Regions from separate parts of the Peribacillus sp. NJ11 genome, predicted to be linked through region 3. Evidence: a T-box and tRNA genes for the amino acid it is inferred to sense, from the RefSeq annotation. Region 3 holds a T-box; the other regions hold tRNA genes.
What was found. A T-box is a leader RNA that pairs with one kind of tRNA and senses whether it is charged. The one in region 3 lies ahead of argS (arginine--tRNA ligase), so its partner is inferred to be a tRNA-Arg.
Positions count from the first base shown of each region.

Region 1: it has a tRNA-Arg gene. The T-box ahead of argS (arginine--tRNA ligase) is inferred to sense a tRNA for this amino acid. The anticodon was not compared.
Region 2: it has a tRNA-Arg gene. The T-box ahead of argS (arginine--tRNA ligase) is inferred to sense a tRNA for this amino acid. The anticodon was not compared.

Region 1 covers NZ_JAUCFO010000001.1:1,776,532-1,779,779, forward strand. Annotated here, with positions in the region: rRNA gene QUF86_RS08705 (23S ribosomal RNA) at 1-286, shown strand, start outside; rRNA gene rrf (5S ribosomal RNA) at 406-521, shown strand; tRNA gene QUF86_RS08715 (tRNA-Val) at 533-608, shown strand; tRNA gene QUF86_RS08720 (tRNA-Thr) at 619-694, shown strand; tRNA gene QUF86_RS08725 (tRNA-Lys) at 717-792, shown strand; tRNA gene QUF86_RS08730 (tRNA-Leu) at 801-882, shown strand; tRNA gene QUF86_RS08735 (tRNA-Gly) at 891-965, shown strand; tRNA gene QUF86_RS08740 (tRNA-Leu) at 978-1,066, shown strand; tRNA gene QUF86_RS08745 (tRNA-Arg) at 1,076-1,152, shown strand; tRNA gene QUF86_RS08750 (tRNA-Pro) at 1,164-1,240, shown strand; tRNA gene QUF86_RS08755 (tRNA-Ala) at 1,258-1,333, shown strand; tRNA gene QUF86_RS08760 (tRNA-Met) at 1,362-1,438, shown strand; tRNA gene QUF86_RS08765 (tRNA-Ile) at 1,449-1,525, shown strand; tRNA gene QUF86_RS08770 (tRNA-Ser) at 1,546-1,638, shown strand; tRNA gene QUF86_RS08775 (tRNA-Met) at 1,741-1,814, shown strand; tRNA gene QUF86_RS08780 (tRNA-Asp) at 1,821-1,896, shown strand; tRNA gene QUF86_RS08785 (tRNA-Phe) at 1,920-1,995, shown strand; tRNA gene QUF86_RS08790 (tRNA-His) at 2,012-2,087, shown strand; tRNA gene QUF86_RS08795 (tRNA-Gly) at 2,092-2,165, shown strand; tRNA gene QUF86_RS08800 (tRNA-Ile) at 2,171-2,247, shown strand; tRNA gene QUF86_RS08805 (tRNA-Asn) at 2,260-2,334, shown strand; tRNA gene QUF86_RS08810 (tRNA-Ser) at 2,336-2,426, shown strand; tRNA gene QUF86_RS08815 (tRNA-Glu) at 2,430-2,501, shown strand; gene QUF86_RS08820 (TraR/DksA C4-type zinc finger protein) at 2,620-3,248, opposite strand, start outside.
Region 2 covers NZ_JAUCFO010000001.1:822,690-825,937, reverse strand. Annotated here, with positions in the region: gene QUF86_RS03995 (Tex family protein) at 1-341, shown strand, start outside; gene cmpA (cortex morphogenetic protein CmpA) at 422-541, opposite strand; gene QUF86_RS03985 (SprT family protein) at 625-1,104, shown strand; tRNA gene QUF86_RS03980 (tRNA-Asn) at 1,237-1,311, shown strand; tRNA gene QUF86_RS03975 (tRNA-Ser) at 1,319-1,409, shown strand; tRNA gene QUF86_RS03970 (tRNA-Glu) at 1,427-1,498, shown strand; tRNA gene QUF86_RS03965 (tRNA-Asp) at 1,514-1,589, shown strand; tRNA gene QUF86_RS03960 (tRNA-Gln) at 1,667-1,741, shown strand; tRNA gene QUF86_RS03955 (tRNA-Lys) at 1,752-1,827, shown strand; tRNA gene QUF86_RS03950 (tRNA-Leu) at 1,837-1,918, shown strand; tRNA gene QUF86_RS03945 (tRNA-Leu) at 1,978-2,063, shown strand; tRNA gene QUF86_RS03940 (tRNA-Arg) at 2,082-2,158, shown strand; tRNA gene QUF86_RS03935 (tRNA-Pro) at 2,166-2,242, shown strand; tRNA gene QUF86_RS03930 (tRNA-Gly) at 2,273-2,346, shown strand; rRNA gene QUF86_RS03925 (16S ribosomal RNA) at 2,450-3,248, shown strand, end outside.
Region 3 covers NZ_JAUCFO010000001.1:2,104,634-2,107,881, reverse strand. Annotated here, with positions in the region: gene argS (arginine--tRNA ligase) at 1-1,407, opposite strand, end outside; T-box leader at 1,446-1,664, opposite strand; gene QUF86_RS10445 (response regulator) at 1,753-2,298, opposite strand; gene desA (Delta(5) desaturase DesA) at 2,392-3,248, opposite strand, start outside.

The sequences.
Region 1 (3,248 bases), 330 kb from region 3:
ATCCGTCGCGGGCGCAGGAAATTTGAGAGGAGCTGTCCTTAGTACGAGAGGACCGGGATGGACGCACCGCTGGTGTACCAGTTGTCTTGCCAAAGGCATAGCTGGGTAGCTACGTGCGGACGGGATAAGTGCTGAAAGCATCTAAGCATGAAGCCCCCCTCAAGATGAGATTTCCCATGGCGCAAGCTAGTAAGATCCCTGAAAGATGATCAGGTTGATAGGTCAGAGGTGGAAGCGTGGCGACATGTGGAGCTGACTGATACTAATAGATCGAGGACTTAACCAACGCTTTAAAAAAATGAAATACCTTCTTATTATCTAGTTTTGAAGGAATGAAAATTTCTTCTTGCATTTTTTCGAAAAGACGTTATAATAATATATGTCTTAAAAAAAATGTTAACATTGTTTGGTGACGATAGCGAAGAGGTCACACCCGTTCCCATTCCGAACACGGCAGTTAAGCTCTTCAGCGCCGATGGTAGTTGGGGGTTTCCCCCTGTGAGAGTAGGACGTCGCCAAGCAGGTTTCATATGGAGGATTAGCTCAGCTGGGAGAGCATCTGCCTTACAAGCAGAGGGTCGGCGGTTCGATCCCGTCATCCTCCACCATTTTACACCTGCCGGTGTAGCTCAACTGGTAGAGCAACTGACTTGTAATCAGTAGGTTGGGGGTTCAAGTCCTCTTGCCGGCACCATATTTTGAAATAGTACAAGCACGAGCCATTAGCTCAGTTGGTAGAGCATCTGACTTTTAATCAGAGGGTCGAAGGTTCGAATCCTTCATGGCTCACCATTTTATATGCGGGTGTGGCGGAATTGGCAGACGCACCAGACTTAGGATCTGGCGCCGCAAGGCGTGGGGGTTCAAGTCCCTTCACCCGCATCTTTCATGCGGAAGTAGTTCAGTGGTAGAATACAACCTTGCCAAGGTTGGGGTCGCGGGTTCGAATCCCGTCTTCCGCTCCACTTTTCGTATGTGCCGGGGTGGCGGAACTGGCAGACGCACAGGACTTAAAATCCTGCGGTAGGTGACTACCGTACCGGTTCGATTCCGGTCCTCGGCACCATCTTAATATGCGCCCGTAGCTCAATTGGATAGAGCATCTGACTACGAATCAGAAGGTTGTAGGTTCGACTCCCGCCGGGCGCACCATGTTTTTATTGCGGGAAGTAGCTCAGCTTGGTAGAGCACTTGGTTTGGGACCAAGGGGTCGCAGGTTCGAATCCTGTCTTCCCGACCACGTGATTTTTAATGAATGGGGCCTTAGCTCAGCTGGGAGAGCGCCTGCCTTGCACGCAGGAGGTCAGCGGTTCGATCCCGCTAGGCTCCACCATTTTTCAATCAGATACTTATATTATATTGGCGGTGTAGCTCAGCTGGCTAGAGCGTACGGTTCATACCCGTGAGGTCGGGGGTTCGATCCCCTCCGCCGCTACCAATAAATATAAGGACCTTTAGCTCAGCTGGTTAGAGCAGACGGCTCATAACCGTCCGGTCGTAGGTTCGAGTCCTACAAGGTCCACCATATGCATTTTTTAAAGCCGTGGAGGTATACCCAAGTTCGGCTGAAGGGATCGGTCTTGAAAACCGACAGGGGAGTCAAATCCCGCGGGGGTTCGAATCCCTCTACCTCCTCCATTTTTTTAAAAAGCAGCAAGTTGTTTTGAAACAACCTTACATAGAGGAAGCGAAAAAACAATATACACGAAAACTTGATGCAAATCGTTTCATTATTACCGTCGCGGGGTGGAGCAGTCCGGTAGCTCGTCGGGCTCATAACCCGAAGGTCGCAGGTTCAAATCCTGTCCCCGCAATTATTAGGTCCCGTGGTGTAGCGGTTAACATGCCTGCCTGTCACGCAGGAGATCGCGGGTTCGATTCCCGTCGGGACCGCCATTTTTTAAATTTAATACAAATGTGGCTCAGTAGCTCAGTCGGTAGAGCAAAGGACTGAAAATCCTTGTGTCGGCGGTTCGATTCCGTCCTGAGCCACCATATCTTTCATATTACGGCGGTTGTGGCGAAGTGGTTAACGCACCTGATTGTGGTTCAGGCATTCGTGGGTTCGATTCCCATCAGTCGCCCCATTTCGCGGGTGTAGTTTAGTGGTAAAACCTCAGCCTTCCAAGCTGATGATGAGGGTTCGATTCCCTTCACCCGCTCCAAATATGGGCCTATAGCTCAGCTGGTTAGAGCGCACGCCTGATAAGCGTGAGGTCGATGGTTCGAGTCCATTTAGGCCCACCATATTCATATTGTTCCGCAGTAGCTCAGTGGTAGAGCATTCGGCTGTTAACCGAACGGTCGTAGGTTCGAGTCCTACCTGCGGAGCCATGGGGAAGTACTCAAGAGGCTGAAGAGGCGCCCCTGCTAAGGGTGTAGGTCGCGCGAGCGGCGCGAGGGTTCAAATCCCTCCTTCTCCGCCATTTGGCCCGTTGGTCAAGCGGTTAAGACACCGCCCTTTCACGGCGGTAACACGGGTTCGAATCCCGTACGGGTCATAACAAAAAAGGAAGCATACATTCATGTATGCTTCTTTTTTTCATTTCTTTTCATTGATATAAGTATCTTTTTGTTTATAAGGAATGTTTCCAAGCTGGGAATCGATATTTTCTTCATCTAATGTATCTTCATATTCCTTTTGCTTTTTGTTCGGTATATCCACCCTATTTTTTCCCCTTCGATATCATTTGCTGCAAATCCTTCATAGTCTTCTGGAAATCCATCCGTTTCATCTTCGGTTTTATAAAGATCATTATAATTGTCATGATCGCCGGTGTAATCAGATGGCGTTTCGGATGTACCGAATTTGGCGACTTCACCAAAGCTATCCTCTTTATCCACTATTTCATTTCCATGACGATTTTCAAAATGATCACCCTTGGATGGAATCAATATATCCTCTTCCACTGGTCGGTCTTGTGTAGTAGGCCGTTCTGGGGCATGCTCGACACAGTAAAGAGTGCTTGGGATCGCTTCAAGCCTATCGATGGGGATTTCTATATCACAGGTTTTACAATGGCCATACGTACCCTCATCTATGGCATTCAATGCTTCTTCGATTTTCTCCATTTCAGATTGTGCATGCTCGTCCAGTGCTTGGTTCCGTTCCATCTCGAATAATTCTGTTCCTAGGTCAGCAGGATGATTATCATAGGATGATAATTCCCCTACGGATTCAGTCTGGCTTTTATCCAGAACGGATTGTTCATCATTTTGAATCCTGTTTCCAAGCTCATCTTTTTCTT
Region 2 (3,248 bases), 1.3 Mb from region 3:
CGATTCAAGATATCATTGATGATTTGATGAAACCGGGAAGAGATCCTCGGGATGAATTATCAAAACCACTGCTTAAGCAAGATGTACTGAAAATGGAGGATCTACAAACTGGGATGGAATTACAAGGCACAGTGAGGAATGTTGTGGATTTCGGTGCGTTTGTGGACATTGGTGTCAAACAGGATGGACTGGTGCATATTTCCAAACTAAGCAACCGGTTTGTAAAACACCCATTGGATATAGTTGCCGTTGGGGATGTTGTGACGGTTTGGGTAGAACTGGTCGACTCTCAAAAGCAAAGGGTATCTTTAACTATGCTCGAGCCAAAGAATCAAATCTAGCCTATGGAAAGCTCCTTCTATAATTTGAAGGGGTTTTTTTAGCGAAGCGAATGTATGTCATATTTCGAACACAGTTGAATCTATAACCGGAGACTTTCTTTTTTTTGATAAAAAAACCAACATTGATTCAACATCTTCACTTGATAATAATCCTTTTCATAAAAGGCTTTACGTATTTGATTCTGGAACCAATTAGGCATAGCTTTTCCTCCCTTAGTTTCCTATTGTATTATTAGTCTATGTTATAATGGGTTGTCATGTTACCAAGGAAAGGGAGGGGGAAATGGATAATCTGCAATTGCAAAAACTAGTCGAAGAAATTTCGTTGAAAGACTTTAAAAAGACCTTTAACCACGTAGCCACTTTTAATCCGCGTCTCCGAACTACAGGAGGACGATACTTGCTGCGTTCACACAATATAGAAATCAATAAGAAGTATCTTGATGAACGCGGTGTGGAAGAAATGATTGGCATCATAAAACATGAATTGTGCCATTATCATCTGCACATCGAGAAGAAAGGGTATCAGCATCGTGATGCGGACTTTAAGCAATTACTCAAAAAAGTCGGGGCACCGAGATTTTGTGAGCCACTCCCATCAAACCAAGTAAAGAGAAAGATGAATACTATTCAATATAAATGTGAAGACTGTCAGCAGGTGTATATAAGAAAAAAACGAATCGACACTATCCGTTTCGTTTGTGGTAAATGTCGTGGAACGTTGATTTACCAAGGGTTCAAGGAAGAAAAAACAAAAATATAAAAAAACACAAAAGAACCCTTGACTTTAGGTTGCAACCTCTTTATAATCATAAGAGTCGACAAGATAACAACTTGTTCTTCACGACAAACATTAAGGTCCTTGAGCGTGAAAAAGGAACCCAATTTTCATTATTCCGCAGTAGCTCAGTGGTAGAGCATTCGGCTGTTAACCGAACGGTCGTAGGTTCGAGTCCTACCTGCGGAGCCATTTTTTTGGGGAAGTACTCAAGAGGCTGAAGAGGCGCCCCTGCTAAGGGTGTAGGTCGCGTAAGCGGCGCGAGGGTTCAAATCCCTCCTTCTCCGCCAGTTACACATTTTATCAAGGCCCATTGGTCAAGCGGTTAAGACACCGCCCTTTCACGGCGGTAACACGGGTTCGAATCCCGTATGGGTCACTTTCTAATAATGCTGGTCCCGTGGTGTAGCGGTTAACATGCCTGCCTGTCACGCAGGAGATCGCGGGTTCGATTCCCGTCGGGACCGCCATTTTTTTAAAAAATACTTGCTAAAATAATATTATCGTGATATAATATTAACCTGGCTGTTAATTAGTATTTGATTAATGGGCTATAGCCAAGCGGTAAGGCAACGGATTTTGATTCCGTCATGCGAAGGTTCGATCCCTTCTAGCCCAGCCATTTTCATTTGGAGCCATTAGCTCAGTTGGTAGAGCATCTGACTTTTAATCAGAGGGTCGAAGGTTCGAATCCTTCATGGCTCACCATTTATTTTCGCGGGTGTGGCGGAATTGGCAGACGCACCAGACTTAGGATCTGGCGCCGCAAGGCGTGGGGGTTCAAGTCCCTTCACCCGCACTGATAATTTTCTTCTTGACATCAAGTTGAAAAGGTGTTAAACTTACAAAGTCGCTTTCGCGGTCGTGGCGGAATGGCAGACGCGCTAGGTTGAGGGCCTAGTGGGGGAAACCCCGTGGAGGTTCGACTCCTCTCGGCCGCACCAATAACATCATAGAAATTAGCGCCCGTAGCTCAATTGGATAGAGCATCTGACTACGAATCAGAAGGTTGTAGGTTCGACTCCCGCCGGGCGCACCATATTTTACGGGAAGTAGCTCAGCTTGGTAGAGCACTTGGTTTGGGACCAAGGGGTCGCAGGTTCGAATCCTGTCTTCCCGACCATTCTTTCTGAAAATATCTTAAAAATTAAATGCGGGTGTAGTTTAGTGGTAAAACCTCAGCCTTCCAAGCTGATGATGAGAGTTCGATTCTCTTCACCCGCTCCAATATTATTATTGCTCTTTGAAAACTGAACAAAACAAAGCGCCAACGTTAAATTTTAAGTGAGCACACACTATCAAAAAAAGCAAAATGAGCAAGTCAAACATTTCTTCGGAGAGTTTGATCCTGGCTCAGGACGAACGCTGGCGGCGTGCCTAATACATGCAAGTCGAGCGAATCGATGGGAGCTTGCTCCCTGAGATTAGCGGCGGACGGGTGAGTAACACGTGGGCAACCTGCCTATAAGACTGGGATAACTTCGGGAAACCGGAGCTAATACCGGATACGTTCTTTTCTCGCATGAGAGAAGATGGAAAGACGGTTTCGGCTGTCACTTATAGATGGGCCCGCGGCGCATTAGCTAGTTGGTGAGGTAATGGCTCACCAAGGCGACGATGCGTAGCCGACCTGAGAGGGTGATCGGCCACACTGGGACTGAGACACGGCCCAGACTCCTACGGGAGGCAGCAGTAGGGAATCTTCCGCAATGGACGAAAGTCTGACGGAGCAACGCCGCGTGAACGAAGAAGGCCTTCGGGTCGTAAAGTTCTGTTGTTAGGGAAGAACAAGTACCAGAGTAACTGCTGGTACCTTGACGGTACCTAACCAGAAAGCCACGGCTAACTACGTGCCAGCAGCCGCGGTAATACGTAGGTGGCAAGCGTTGTCCGGAATTATTGGGCGTAAAGCGCGCGCAGGTGGTTCCTTAAGTCTGATGTGAAAGCCCACGGCTCAACCGTGGAGGGTCATTGGAAACTGGGGAACTTGAGTGCAGAAGAGGAAAGTGGAATTCCAAGTGTAGCGGTGAAATGCGTAGAGATTTGGAGGAACACCAGTGGCGAAGGCGACTTTCTGGTCTGTAACTGACACTGAGGCGCGAAAGCGTGGGGAGCAAACAGGATTAGAT
Region 3 (3,248 bases):
ATGGATGGCCTGCTCTTTATATTCACCTTTTTCAAGCAATGATGAAATTCGCGCAAATGTGTACTGTACATAAGGACCCGTTTCTCCCTCAAAATTCATCATTTGCTCTAATGAAAAATCAATATCGTTCATGCGGTGATTTTTTAAATCATTAAAGATTACCGCACCGACACCAACCTGTTTCGCAACCAGTTCTTTCTGTTCAAGTGCCTGATTTTTTTCTTCGATATTGCGCTTTGCAGTTTCGATTGCCTCTGCCAATACATCCGCAAGCAGCACGACTTTCCCTTTACGTGTCGACATTTTCTTACCGTCTTTTAACATCATGCCAAAGGCTACGTGCTGTAAGTCATTTGACCAATCGTAACCCATTTTCCCAATGACGTTAAAGAGTTGTTTAAAGTGCAGGGATTGTTCGTTTCCTACAACGTAAAATGTTTTCTTTGCATCATACTGCTTTTTACGATACAGTGCTGCTGCTAAATCACGCGTCGCATAAAGTGTCGCACCGTCCGTTTTCTTAATCAAGCAAGGCGGCATATCTTCCAATTCCACGACATAAGCACCTTCGGAAAGGGTAAGTAAGCCTTTTTCATTCAATTCCTCGACAACAACATCCATTTTGTCATTGTAAAACGCTTCGCCAGCATAGGAATCAAAACGGATGCCCAATAAATCATAAATCGTATCGAATTCTTTTAGAGACGCATCCCTGAACCATTTCCATAGTGCCAGTGCCTCCTCGTCTCCATCTTCAAGCGACTTGAAGCTAGCGCGTGCTTGGTCATTCAACGATTCATCCGTTTCAGCCATAGCATGGAACTTCACATAGATTTTCAATAATTCTTGAATCGGGGATGCTTCGATTGCCTCTTTGTCTCCCCACAGCTTATACGCGACAATCAATTTGCCGAATTGCGTGCCCCAATCCCCTAAATGATTAATACGCACGGCATTATAGCCATTTTTTTCAGCAATGTTAGCCAGTGCATTCCCTATGACCGTTGAGCGTAAGTGCCCCATGGAAAAAGGCTTGGCAATATTCGGGGATGAATAATCAATCACGACATTTTCCTGTACAGGCTGCTTCGAACCATACTGCTCCTTCTCACTTAATATGGTTTGCAGCACATTTTCCGTCACCATCTTTTGATTGACGAAGATATTCAGATAGCCACCCACTACGTTCACTTCGTGGATCAAATGACCGGTTAATTGTTCAGCTATTTCAGACGCAATAACTTGAGGTGATTTTTTAAATTTTTTTGCAAGTGTAAAGCATGGAAAGGCGACATCACCTAACTCCATTAATTTAGGCTTTTCCATTAATTTTTCTATTTCGCTTGCTGGCAATTCATTGTTTAAAGCAGTTGAAATTAATGCTGCAATTGTTTTATTCATCGTCATTTTCCCTCCTAAAAAAACAAAAAAGCCCCCGTCTCTAAATAAGAGACGAGAGCATGGATTCCCGTGGTACCACTCTAGTTGCCACAAATCGTGACCACTTTCCATTGTTAACGAGGTGACTCCCCGATGTTCCCTACTAAACGTTTCAAGAAATTTCTCCAAAGTGCGCTTCATTCATCCGTCCTGCATTAGGCTCACACCATCCCTAACTCGCTTTCCATTTCAAAATGAACTACTCTCTTTATCACAGAATTTTCAATATATGATTTAATCCATCGTACACAATTTAAAAATACGTGTCAACACAGGATTTCAGATCCAACCGGTTATTAAGTCTCAATATGACTAACCAGCCGGTAACTTCATTTTATCCTTGATCGTTGAAAAATATTTCCTTACGGTACCAATTGGGTTTCTTTGCTGATTAGATGGTTCATTTGTGGTTTGACCATCGGCTAACAGGCCTAACACTCCCATTTCCCGGGTATTATTGTTGGAAGACTCATCTGTAAGTTCGGGGGAGTATATACGCTTGCCGTCCATTATGCTGCGAATCGAGCAGGCTAACTCTTCGCTCGGGCCATCCTTCAATAAATAACCACTTACATTAGCTTTTAACGCAAGTTGAAAATAACCAGTCCTTCGAAATGTCGTTAATATAATCACTTTACATTCAAATGACTTTAAAGCTTCTGCTGCCTCAAGTCCGCTCATTACAGGCATCTCCATATCCATGATACAAACATCAGGCTGTAATTGGTTCACAAGAGTGATCGCTTCTTCTCCATTACTGGCTTGCCCGACAATTTCTATATCTTCTTCAAGATTGAGTAGAGAACTTATTGCCTCTAACAGCATTTGCTGATTCTCTGCAATGACAATTCGAATCATTTTAAGTTCTCTCCTTTATCGAGTCGCTTATATGAAGCAAAGACTCCCCCTAATCCAAGGATTATTAAGGGAGTCTGGAATGATTCATGAACGTTACAGTTCAGATTTCACTTGAGCGGAAACGCTTTTTTTCGTTAAATATTTTATGTCTTTGAAGCCAACAAAATTCTTGTTTTTCTCATCCCATAAACGGAAACGGAGTGAGCTCAAGCTTGTCGCAAGAGTAATCGTTGGAACGTTCTCTAATGGCTGCGTATTATTGTGCGCCATTTCCAATTTATAGTTAGGTACCCTTGGACTTAAATGGTGAACATGATGGTAACCGATATTACCAGTAAGGAACTGCATCAGTTTTGGAAGCTTATAAAAAGAACTTCCTTCCACTGCTGCCAATACATATTCCCACTCCTCATTTTCTTCAAAATAAGAGTCCTCAAATGTATGCTGGACGTAAAACAGCCAAATGCCCACTGAACCAGAAATCATGAAAATGGAACCTTGTACTAAAAGAAACGACTGCCAACCTACTGCCAGGCAAAGTAATGCCACTAAAACAACGATTATTGCATTCGTCAAATAAGTATTCATTTTTTCCTTCTTTCTAGCACCTTTACGGTTAAATCTATTCTTAAGAAGGAAAACATAAATTGGACCTATTCCAAACATAACCAATGGATTGCGATAAAAACGATAGGCAAAACGAAGCTTAAGCGGTGCAGCCAAATATTCATCCACCGTAAGGGTCCAAATGTCTCCTGTACCCCGCTTATCTAAATTACCGCTTGTTGCGTGATGCACAGAATGCTCATGCCCCCATTGATCAAAAGGGAATAAAGTCAAAACACCCATGATTGTCCCGACTATTCTATTCGCACGGCGGCTTTTGAAAAATGAATGATGCGTACAATCATGAAAAATAATGAAAATTCTTGTCAGGAAGCCAGCAGCCA